Regions from separate parts of the Cloacibacillus evryensis DSM 19522 genome, predicted to be linked through region 2. Evidence: riboswitches for the same ligand, from Rfam matches in the RefSeq annotation. Region 2 holds a riboswitch; the other holds the start of a gene.
What was found. A riboswitch is a leader RNA that binds a small molecule or an ion and turns the genes downstream of it on or off. The one in region 2 is predicted to bind molybdenum cofactor.

Region 1 (4,906 bases), 2.4 Mb from region 2:
GGCAGGTCATCGCCTCGTTCATCGTTCGCAATTTCCTCTACGGCGGACGCCGTCAATAGCGGGGAGCGCCGGAATCTCTCACTCGGCGCGCTCCGCTCATCATACAAATTTCCTTAGCTCTCTAAATATTTAGGCTTTGCCTTCGCAGGCCTTGCGCTGGGCCCGCTCCTCGCGCATCGAGAACTTCTTCGCGTGCGGGTCGCCGCGGGTCGGCACGATGCAGAAAAACTCAAGCGGCACGTCTGCGTCGTTTTTATATTCATGGACGAGGCCGCCGGGAACGCGCGTCCAATAGCCCGTCTTCATGAGGTAAGGGACCCTTTTGCCCGGTTCCTCCTCGACCTCGACGACGCCGTCGCCGGAGAGCGTAAACATCAGGTGATCCCACTCATGCTCGTGCGCGGGGATGCCTTTATGCGCCGGCAGGATGAAATGGCGCATGACGTAATCGCCCCAACAGTTCTCCGGGCCGTATATCGTCCTCTTCTCTATCTCCGGTGCGAGCGCGGAGGCGTTCTGCAGCGGCAGGTCGTATATCGAACCATAGTTTTTCTCTTCGCTCATTACGTATCCCCCCAAATCATAGGTTGCTTCTATGTGACAGTCTATCATAAACCGGCAAGGGCCGGCATGAAAAAATCCCATGCCGGCCCTTTAGATTTTATCGCGCCTGCGCGCCTGTTACTTCTTTGTCTCCTCGAGGGCCGCCTTGATTCTCGCCGGGATCGCCGGGATCGTCTTTACGCGCGCTCCGCAGGCCGCATAGATCGCGTTGCCTACGGCGGCGTGCGGGCCGGAAAGCGGCATTTCGCCCGTTCCGGAAGCTCCGAACGGCCCGAGCGGCCGCGGCACTTCCGACTGTATCAGAGTGAGATCGTCAGTGATGTCCTTGATGTACGGGAAGCCCATCGTCACAAAGTTGTTATACTTCGACTCGTCAAGGAAATCTTCCGTAAGCGCGAGCCCGATGCCCTGCGCGATGCCGCCGTACTGCTGGCCGTCGACAACAAGATAGTTGTTGATGACGCCGACGTCGCCGCAGAGGACAAACTTCTCGCAATGCGCTTTGAAGGTATTCATATCGACGGAGACCATCGCGAGGTTGACCGCGAACATATGGAAGGCGAAGGGCTTGCCTATGCCGGTATCCTTGTCGTTGCCGCCGCAGCTCTCGACGGAGCCGTCCTTGTGAAGGACCTGGGCCTGCGATTTGCCTTCGTAGAAGGTCGGGATATTCTCCGCGACCATTTCGTCGTACGTGCGGTACGTGCCGTCCGGCTTGCGCATCGCGTCAAGGAGTTTTTTGCAGCTGTCGACGATCGCGTTGCCGGTCATCGTCTGCGAACGGCTCGCCGCGGCGGCGCCGCTGTTCGGGCAGCGCGCGGTGTCGTTCATAAAGAGCCTTATCTGCTCGGGGGCGATGCCGAGAGGCTTCAGCGCCTCATGCGCAGTGCCCACGGTGCCGATATCCGCGCCCTGTCCGTGGTCCTCCCACGTGTTATAGATCATGACGCTTCCGTCTTTGAGCAGCTCGATGTTGCTGGCGGATTCGTCCGCTCCGTCGTCGTTCGCGTTGTAGATGCTGACCGAAATGCCGACGCCGTATTTCTTTTCAGGCGTTGAAAGCTCTTTGGCCTTTTTCTTCATCTCTTCATAGACGGGACGCGCCTTCTTCATCATTTCCGGCAGCGGGAAGACTTCCGGCGCGTGTCCGGAGGGGAAATGGCCGCGGGGGTTCTCCGTGAACGGCTCCCACTCGAGAAGGTTCTGCTCGCGGAAATCGAACGGGTCCATGCCGCATTCGTATGCGAGCATATCCATCGCGGTCTCGGCGCCCCAATATATCTGCGGCGAACCGTAGGCGCGGAAGGCCGAGCTCCAGCGATGGTTGGTCCAGATCGTATATGCCGTCACGCGCATATTGTCGTACGCATAGGGTGAGAAGAAGAACTGCCCGCTCTTGTTTGTAAGGTCGTTCGCGGACTCGCTGCACGGGCCGTGGTCGATCCAGCACGTCCCATCGACGCCGATGAGTTTGCCTTTTTCGTCCGCCGCGGCTCTGATATGCATAAAGGAGGGCGAGCGCTTCGGTGTGCGCTGGTTGTGCTCTTTCATATTGACGCGCATATATACGGGACGCCCCGTCGCCATCAGGGCGAGGGCAAGATACTGCTCATTGGTGACCGTAGTCTTGTAGCCGAAAGAGGCTCCCATATTGTTCTCAATAATGCGGATCTTCGACGGCGGCAGGCCGATACCTCTGGCAAGCTTGACTATCGCGAAGTAGATGGCGCAGGATTTGGAATGGATCGTCACGCGCCCTTCGTCGTCGTAATACGCATATCCGCAGTCGGCCTCGAGAACCATGTGGGGCTGGCGCGAGCTGTAGAATTCATCGTCAACTTTATGCGGCGCGTTCGCGATAATATCGCTCGGATCATCGCCCTTTGCGAAGCAGCGCTTGTTCCACGCGTTCGGCATACCGTCGATGCCGGGGCAGTCGTCAAAGACGCTGACCGCGTCGGCCTTGATCGCCTCGCGGACGTCGACGAGTTCGGGAAGCTGCTCATAGTCGACCTTGATCTTCTGCGCAGCCGCGCGCGCGTGCTTTTCGTTGTCGGCGACTACGACGGCGACAATATCGCCCCACTGGCGGATCTTGTCCCCCTCCTCGACCATGATGCGGCGCTCCCAGCCGTCGACAACGGCGGAGTCACAGCCGATCTGGCCGCGCAGGCGGTTCGTGCCCTTGACGTCCTTATAGGTGCAGACCTTCACGACGCCTTCGCACTTCTCGGCTTCGCTCACGTCGATCTTGTTGACCTTCGCGTGGCGCACGCCCTCAAGGGCGTAGGGATAAGCGAAGAGGAACTCCTCCGGCAGCTTCAGGCGGTCGTCGTCGCCGAAATCCCAAAGACCTGTCGCCTTGAACACCGCGTTCGGACGCGGATAGCTCGAATTCCAGACCTTGTCGCCCGGCTTGTACATCTTCGCGAGATCCTCGATCTTCTCTTCACCGCGCAGGATCGCGGCGGCCTTCATCACCGCGTCGACTATCTGCTTGTAGCCGGTGCAGCGGCAGGCCATCCAGTTCTTGCCGAACCAGTCGCGTACCTCTTCGCGCGTCGGGTTCGGGTTCTGGTCAAGGAGCGCCTTTCCGCAGGTAATGAAGCCCGGTGTGCAGAAACCGCACTGGATCGCGCCGCAGACTATCATCGCCCACTGCAGGGCGTGAAGATTGTCGGGGGTGCCTATCCCTTCGATCGTCGTGATCTCCGAAAACTCGGGGACGTTCTTCCAGCGCGTGATACAGGCGCGGACCACCTTGCCGTTGAGTATGACGTTGCAGACGCCGCACTGGCCGCAGTCGCAGCCGCGCTTCGTCCCCGTCATCTTGAGCTGTTCGCGGAGGACTGTAAGCAGCGTTACGTCCGGCTTGCCCATCACACGGCGCGGAACTCCGTTGATAGTGAGTTTCTTGATGACATAGCTCGCCGCGAGTTGTGCCTCTGTCATTTCCTTTGCCATTGAAAATCTCCTCTCTCGAAATAAATTTTTCCATATCCCACGCATCGGGAACTTCGGAAATAAATTAAAAAACCTTGACTGCGTTTTCATTGGAAAGAAAGAGAGTATGATATGCCCGCCTGCCGACGAAACGATCGAGACTTACCCCTTTCCAATTCGGACACTTTGCGCATCCCGGGAGGCTTCGCGGTTTTCCGCAAAAACCCTTGGAGCCCTTCGGCTCACTGGTCCCACCTCCATGGCATCACGCGTTAGGAGATGAAACTCGGGGTTGCAACTAAGTTGCAACAATTGTCTAAACTTTCTATTCAAATTATACAAAAGTACAGAATAATGAGCAATATTTAGGTAGGATATGAGATGTTATGCGCTATTTTGATTAGTTTATGTTTAGTAAATTTTTTACGAAGGTCAGTTGCATAAAGTTCAAAATAAACTTTTGCCTCACAAAAGTACAGGGAGGCATCTTCCGCCGTTCAAAAAAAAGATAATGAAAGAGAGCCGCCTCTCCCCCATTATCTTTGCTATACGTGCGCCGGGCGGATCCAGCCCTAAAGCAGCGCCATACGGTAACGTTTTTCCGGGCGGCCTACGCGGCGGTAGGCATATTCGACGACGACGCGCTCGCTCATCGTGAGAAATTCAAGGTAACGGCGCGCGGTCGACCTGGAAATGCCCAGGTGCTCGCCGACCTCCTGCGCCGAGAAGGTGTCTTCATTCGCTTTCAGAAAGGATTCAATGTCGTTGAGACACTTAAGCTGGAGCCCCTTTGGTATCGAACGGTTGTTGGCCCATGAAGGGTCGTGGCTCTTCATCGAGACGAGGGCGTCAAGATCCTCCTGCTGCCAGGGGCGCGTTCTGCCGGTCAAGGAATGATGGTATATCTGGTAATTTTTCAGCGTGGCGCGCAGACGGTCGAAGGAAAATGGTTTGACGAGAAATTCAAAAACTCCCGCGCAGAGCGCCTTGCGGACAAGCTCCGGGTTTTCCCCCGAGGATACGACGATATAGTCGGTGCGTGAAAAGGACTTGCGAAGGTCGTCAAGGCCCTCTATCGCGCTGAAATCCTTCAGAAACAGGTCAAGCAGCACGAGATCGACATCGACGCAGCGCATCGCCTCGAACATCTGGGGCCCCGTCGATACGCATTTCAGCAGCGTAAAGGCGCTGTCATTGATGATGATATCGGAATAAAGTTTTTGAAGAAGCGGATCTGACTCCGCGATCAAGACTTTCAAACTGCGCATTTCAACCACTTCCTCCTCTCTTATCTGTAAGATTTGGTGTTCCGCTGAGGGGGAGGAAAAGGCCATTACACAGGCTGCGCCCGCGATCTCCTTTCCCCTTTCCAGACGGGAGGCACCTTCGTTTCCAAAGA
Region 2 (4,906 bases):
CATTTGATGTTGCCCCCGAGCATCATCGCGGAGCCGACCTCGCCGACGATGCGGCCAAAGGCCGTCAGCGCGGCGACAAGGACAAGAAAGCGCGCCTCCCACAGGCTCGTCATCGCGAGCCTGGTCCCCGAGGCCCCGAGCGTCATCAGCGTCTGGCGAAGCCGGTCGTCAAGCCCCTCGATCGCCGTCGCCGTGTAGGCCGCCACTATCGGCGTCCCCAGGATGATCTGTCCGATCGCCATGCCTTTGACCGTAAAGAGCAGATCCCAGCCGCCGAAGGGGCCCCGCCGCGATATGAAGGCGTAAACGAGCAGGCCGATGACCACCGTCGGCAGGGCGAGCAGGGTGTCGACTGCAGTGCGGACGCAGCGCTTGCCCGGAAAATCGAAGTACCCGAGAATGAAACCCAGCGGCAGCCCCATGAGCAGTATTCCGCCCATCGAGAGCGCCGTCAGCCGCAGCGTGGTGAAAAGGATGTTCATAGTCTCCTCGTCCATTGAAAAGAGGAGCCTGAAAGCCTGTATAAATCCTTCAACTATGAAATCCATCAGATCAGTCCTTATCTCGTGTTTTACATAATTCGGGCGGACGCTTCAACGTTTTCGTCCGGCGTCCGCCCGTTATGCCGATTATATCGATTTATTAATGTCCGGAACGGATCTCGGCCTCGGGGAAGAAGAGCTGCTTGCCCTCGACCTTGAAGTTCGCGATATCTTTCTGCACCTTTGAGGAGGTGATCCAGTCGATGTACTTGAGCGCGAGATCGTACTTGGCGTTCGGATGCTTCAGGGGGCTGACCGCCATGACGCTGTACTTATTGAGCAGCTCGGGGTCGCCCTCGCAGACTATCACGAGTCCCGGCTTGCCTTTGAGTCCGGCCTCGTATTTAATGAAGGTTCCGCGGTCCGTAAGCGCGTAGCCGTTCTGCTCGTCGGCGATGTTGATCGTCTTCAGCATTCCCTGGCCGGTCTGAACATACCATTTCGCCTTGTCGAAATCCTTCACTCCCGCCGCCTTGAGGAGGCTCAGCTCCGCCGTGTGCGTGCCTGATTTGTCGGCGCGGCTGACAAGCGGCTGTCCCTTCTTCGCGATCGTGGCCAGAGCTTCCGTGACGGGCTTGCCCTTTACGCCCGCGGGATCATTCGCGGGGCCGATGAGGACGAAGTCGTTGAACATGACCTTGCGGCGGTTGGCTCCGGCGCCTTCGGCCATGAACTTGTCCTCCTGGGACGGCGCGTGGGTCAGCACGACGTCGACGTCGCCGTTGCGGCCATACTCAAGAGCTTTGCCGGTTCCGACCGAGACCCACTGGATCTCGATGCCGGTATCCTTAAGAAGAATGGGAGCGAGATAATCAAGCAATCCGGTGTTGTCCGTGCTGGTGGTGGTCGCCATCCTAAGCACGGGGGCCTTTGCCGTCGCGAGCGAGCCGAAGGCAAGCAGGCAGACGACGAGAAGCAGCGCGATAATGGAGCCTTTCCTGTTGATACGCATGGGTAAAAACCCTCCTCGTGAGATTTGTGTTGCATTACAACCTATGCTCAAAACCCGCGGGACGGAGAATAAAAGACGAAAGCGGCAAACTTCCGCGATCCCCTTTCCGCAACGGGAGACGGCCCCGTTTCCAGGACCGCCCTAACGACCGCCCTCCATAGCCGCCAGGCCGCAGGAGAGGCAGTTTCAGGGACGTATGCAGGCAACATACGCAGAACATTCGCGCGATAAAATCCGCGCCGCGGTTATTGTACACTATTTCATGCGTTTATTTCAACAAATAAAAACAAGGGAAGACAAGGGGCGTTGGGGTCGCCCCTTGCTTAAGTGGAGATTTTGTGTGTCTTTAAGCCTCTTTACGATAAAAATAAAAGGGCCGTCCCCTTTGTATAGAGTACGGCCCATAACAGATTCATCAGCCGTTCTCCTTTCCAAAGGGAGGCTGCCTCGTTTCCCAGGCAACCCTGTCGGCCTGAAAGCCATAGATCTTTTCCGTAGGCGTACAGGCTCGGAGAACCATAATTTATTTTATCATCGGGCTTATGGTACAATAAAGGAGATAAAAAGGCAAGGTCTTCCGTTCGGAATTACTAAAAATTCTTTTGAAACAAAAAAGAGGCGATGAAGATGGCGACACTGCGCATACCACCGAATATCCCCAAGCCGACGCTCCAGGAGATGCGGGAGTGCCCGATCATCAAGCAGTTTGACGACCTCGGCATCTGGTTCGGCATCAATCCGCCCTGTATCGACGCCAAGGAGATGGTGCTGCATCTATCCGACACCCCCTACACCATATATCCTTACCTGCGGCGGGCGCTGCACCGGCTGAGGCCGGCCTGGATCGTCCACACGGGTGATTTTGTGGACAACGTAAAGCTCGAGCAGCGTCCCGGGATGCTCGACCTGTATCAGAAAAGGGTGAAGGATTTTCTCTCCATCTTTGAAGAGGAGGATTACGGGGCGATCCTCGTCACAGGCAACCATGACCACGTCCCTACCCTGCTCGAGGAGCCGCACAGCGCCTCGGTTCAGGTCTGGACCGGCCCGGGACGCTTCTCGCTCGGACAGTTCAGCTTCAGCGCGGGGCACACCTACGAGGATGTGAGCGGCGAACCGGCACAGTACAATTTATACGGGCATAATCTCGAACATACCTCCGGCTGTACCGGGGAGGGGCGGATGTATCTCAACGGCCTGCAGTCGATGTACCTGATCCACATACACACCGGAGAGGTGACCTCCATCCCCTATCCGCCGGGAACGGACAGCGCGCGGCTCCAGCGCAAGCGCGTCTCATTATAAATTCATTACGGAGGAGGCAGTATAAATGATATCGCTGGCAAGGACAGGACCCGAAAGTATCGCGATGAAACTTTCCTCGGAGGTCTCCGAGATACGCCACAAGCTCGGAGCGTGGGGAACGCCGATCTCGCTCGACGCCGAAGGCGCGCTTCGGAGATACGGGCCGACGCGGAGGCTCGTGTTTCTCACCGCCCCCGCCGAAGACGGCGGGGAACTCCGCGAGACCTATGTCTCCGAAAATCCGCTGGAGCTGTTCCTCGCGACGCTGATAAACAGCCGGATGACCGGCGGCGTGGAAAGCGTTACGATGATGCCGGGCTATATCATGACGCGTCTGATGGGAGACATCGAGCGCGGCATCCGCGCGATACAGCGTGACATCGGCGGCGAGATAATAGACCGCGACCCCATATTCCGCCCGGATATACCGGGAACCTCCTCTATCATATACTTTACGCCGAGGTCGCTTGCGAAGACCATACCCATCGACGACATCTACGAAAAGGCGCTGGTAATCAATACGCGTTCAAAGGGGGCGATCGTTCAGTTCCTTTCCGTACACGGCATAGAATATCTGGGAGACGCGCTCGGCACCCCCGACTGGAACGACGTTGAAATAAAGATATGCGACTCCGACGGCCTGTTCGATCTTCATCGCCAGAGGCTCCTCACCGTGACCCAGGGGATGCAGATAGGGATCGTGCTCGAGGAGAAGTGGGAGCGCGAACAGGCTCTGACGCGGCGGACTATCCCCGTCTACATGATGAAGCTCTATACGCCGCTGGAGATCCAGGCGATCAAAAAGCTCGCGATGGGGCTGGAATATAACGACAGGGGCCAGCGCTTCGTAGACTTTGACGTCTATCACGGCGACCGTAAGATCTCGGCCTTCACGGAGCTCGAAAAAAATCCCGGCAAGACACGCAACGATATAGGCGTCATGAACCGTAATGAGATACTGAAAAGCATCGACATCGATTCGATAAACGAATTGATACGGCTGGAGGCCGAGATCGACAGACAACGCAAGCGCCCTGTGGGAGCGACAGCGGACGCGTAATTATCGATAAATTAGATATTTAATAGCTATATTTTAATGATTTCCGCCATGTATTGAAAAAACTCCGCTGGCGGAATTTTTTGTTCTCTATATCTTTATTAAAATCTTTAAATTATTTGCTACCAAAAGACAAAAATACGAATTTTTATTGAAAATTCAAGATAATAACAGCCCTTAATTTCATTTATGCTCCATTATTATCAATAATAATTCTAATTTGATTAAAAATTTGACGGCTGATATTTTAATTTTTTTATTATTGTAATGTATTTTAAAGTATGGTAAACTAAAACAGCATTATAAATGCAGCTTCTAATTATTCAATATTTAATTATAAAAAGAAAGGAGAGGGCGTCTTCATATCAAGACCATCGTAGGTATGGGCGCGGAGGGAAATATCATAATTTTTATTATCACATTATAGAAAGCGAGGTATATGTATGGCTGAAATCAAAAAAGGCGGAGAGCAATTCTCAAGCCGCTGGGGACTTTTGTGTACTATACTCGGTATGGCGGTGGGCACCGGAAATATCTGGCGATTCCCGCGCGAAGTTGCCTCCAACAACGGCGGAGCTTTTATCCTTATCTGCTTCCTGGCACTCTTTATCTGGGCCGTCCCGCTCATCTGCGCCGAGTCCGTCTTCGGAAAGAAGACCCGCATGGCGAACGCCGGGGCTTTTAAAGCGCTTTTGGGAGAGAAATATGCCTGGGTCGGCGCGTTTTGCGCGATGGTATGCATCATGCTCGGATGCTACTACGTCGTCGTCCTCGGCTGGGTATCAAAGTATTTGGTCCTGATTTTCACGGGATTTCTTGACGCGGTACGGGCGGGCGGAACAGATTTCGCCACGGAGTTCTTCAAGGGCTTCGCGACGACGGCTCCCGCCTATGAGGCCTGGGCCTGGTTCGCCTTCGCCATCGCGCTTTCCGCGGTAATCATCTTCCGCGGCATTCAGGGCGGTATCGAGACGGCGAACAAGATCATGATCCCCGCCGTATTCATCCTTCTCGCCGCGCTCCTCGTACGCGTCGTGATGCTCCCCGGAG

Region 1: it holds a riboswitch for molybdenum cofactor, as region 2 does, so the genes downstream of both, CLOEV_RS02165 (molybdopterin-dependent aldehyde oxidoreductase) here and CLOEV_RS13130 (ABC transporter substrate-binding protein) in region 2, are expected to answer to the same signal.

The regions. Positions count from the first base shown of each region.
Region 1 is NZ_KK073872.1:516,038-520,943, reverse strand. Features, by position in the region: gene CLOEV_RS02175 (sensor domain-containing diguanylate cyclase) at 1-59, shown strand, start outside; gene CLOEV_RS02170 (cupin domain-containing protein) at 130-564, opposite strand; gene CLOEV_RS02165 (molybdopterin-dependent aldehyde oxidoreductase) at 682-3,528, opposite strand; molybdenum cofactor riboswitch at 3,657-3,811, opposite strand; gene CLOEV_RS02160 (response regulator transcription factor) at 4,080-4,775, opposite strand; molybdenum cofactor riboswitch at 4,854-4,906, opposite strand, start outside.
Region 2 is NZ_KK073872.1:2,927,070-2,931,975, forward strand. Features, by position in the region: gene CLOEV_RS13125 (ABC transporter permease) at 1-548, opposite strand, end outside; gene CLOEV_RS13130 (ABC transporter substrate-binding protein) at 643-1,494, opposite strand; molybdenum cofactor riboswitch at 1,578-1,698, opposite strand; molybdenum cofactor riboswitch at 1,903-2,020, opposite strand; gene CLOEV_RS13135 (metallophosphoesterase) at 2,116-2,799, shown strand; gene CLOEV_RS13140 (hypothetical protein) at 2,825-3,859, shown strand; gene CLOEV_RS13145 (sodium-dependent transporter) at 4,300-4,906, shown strand, end outside.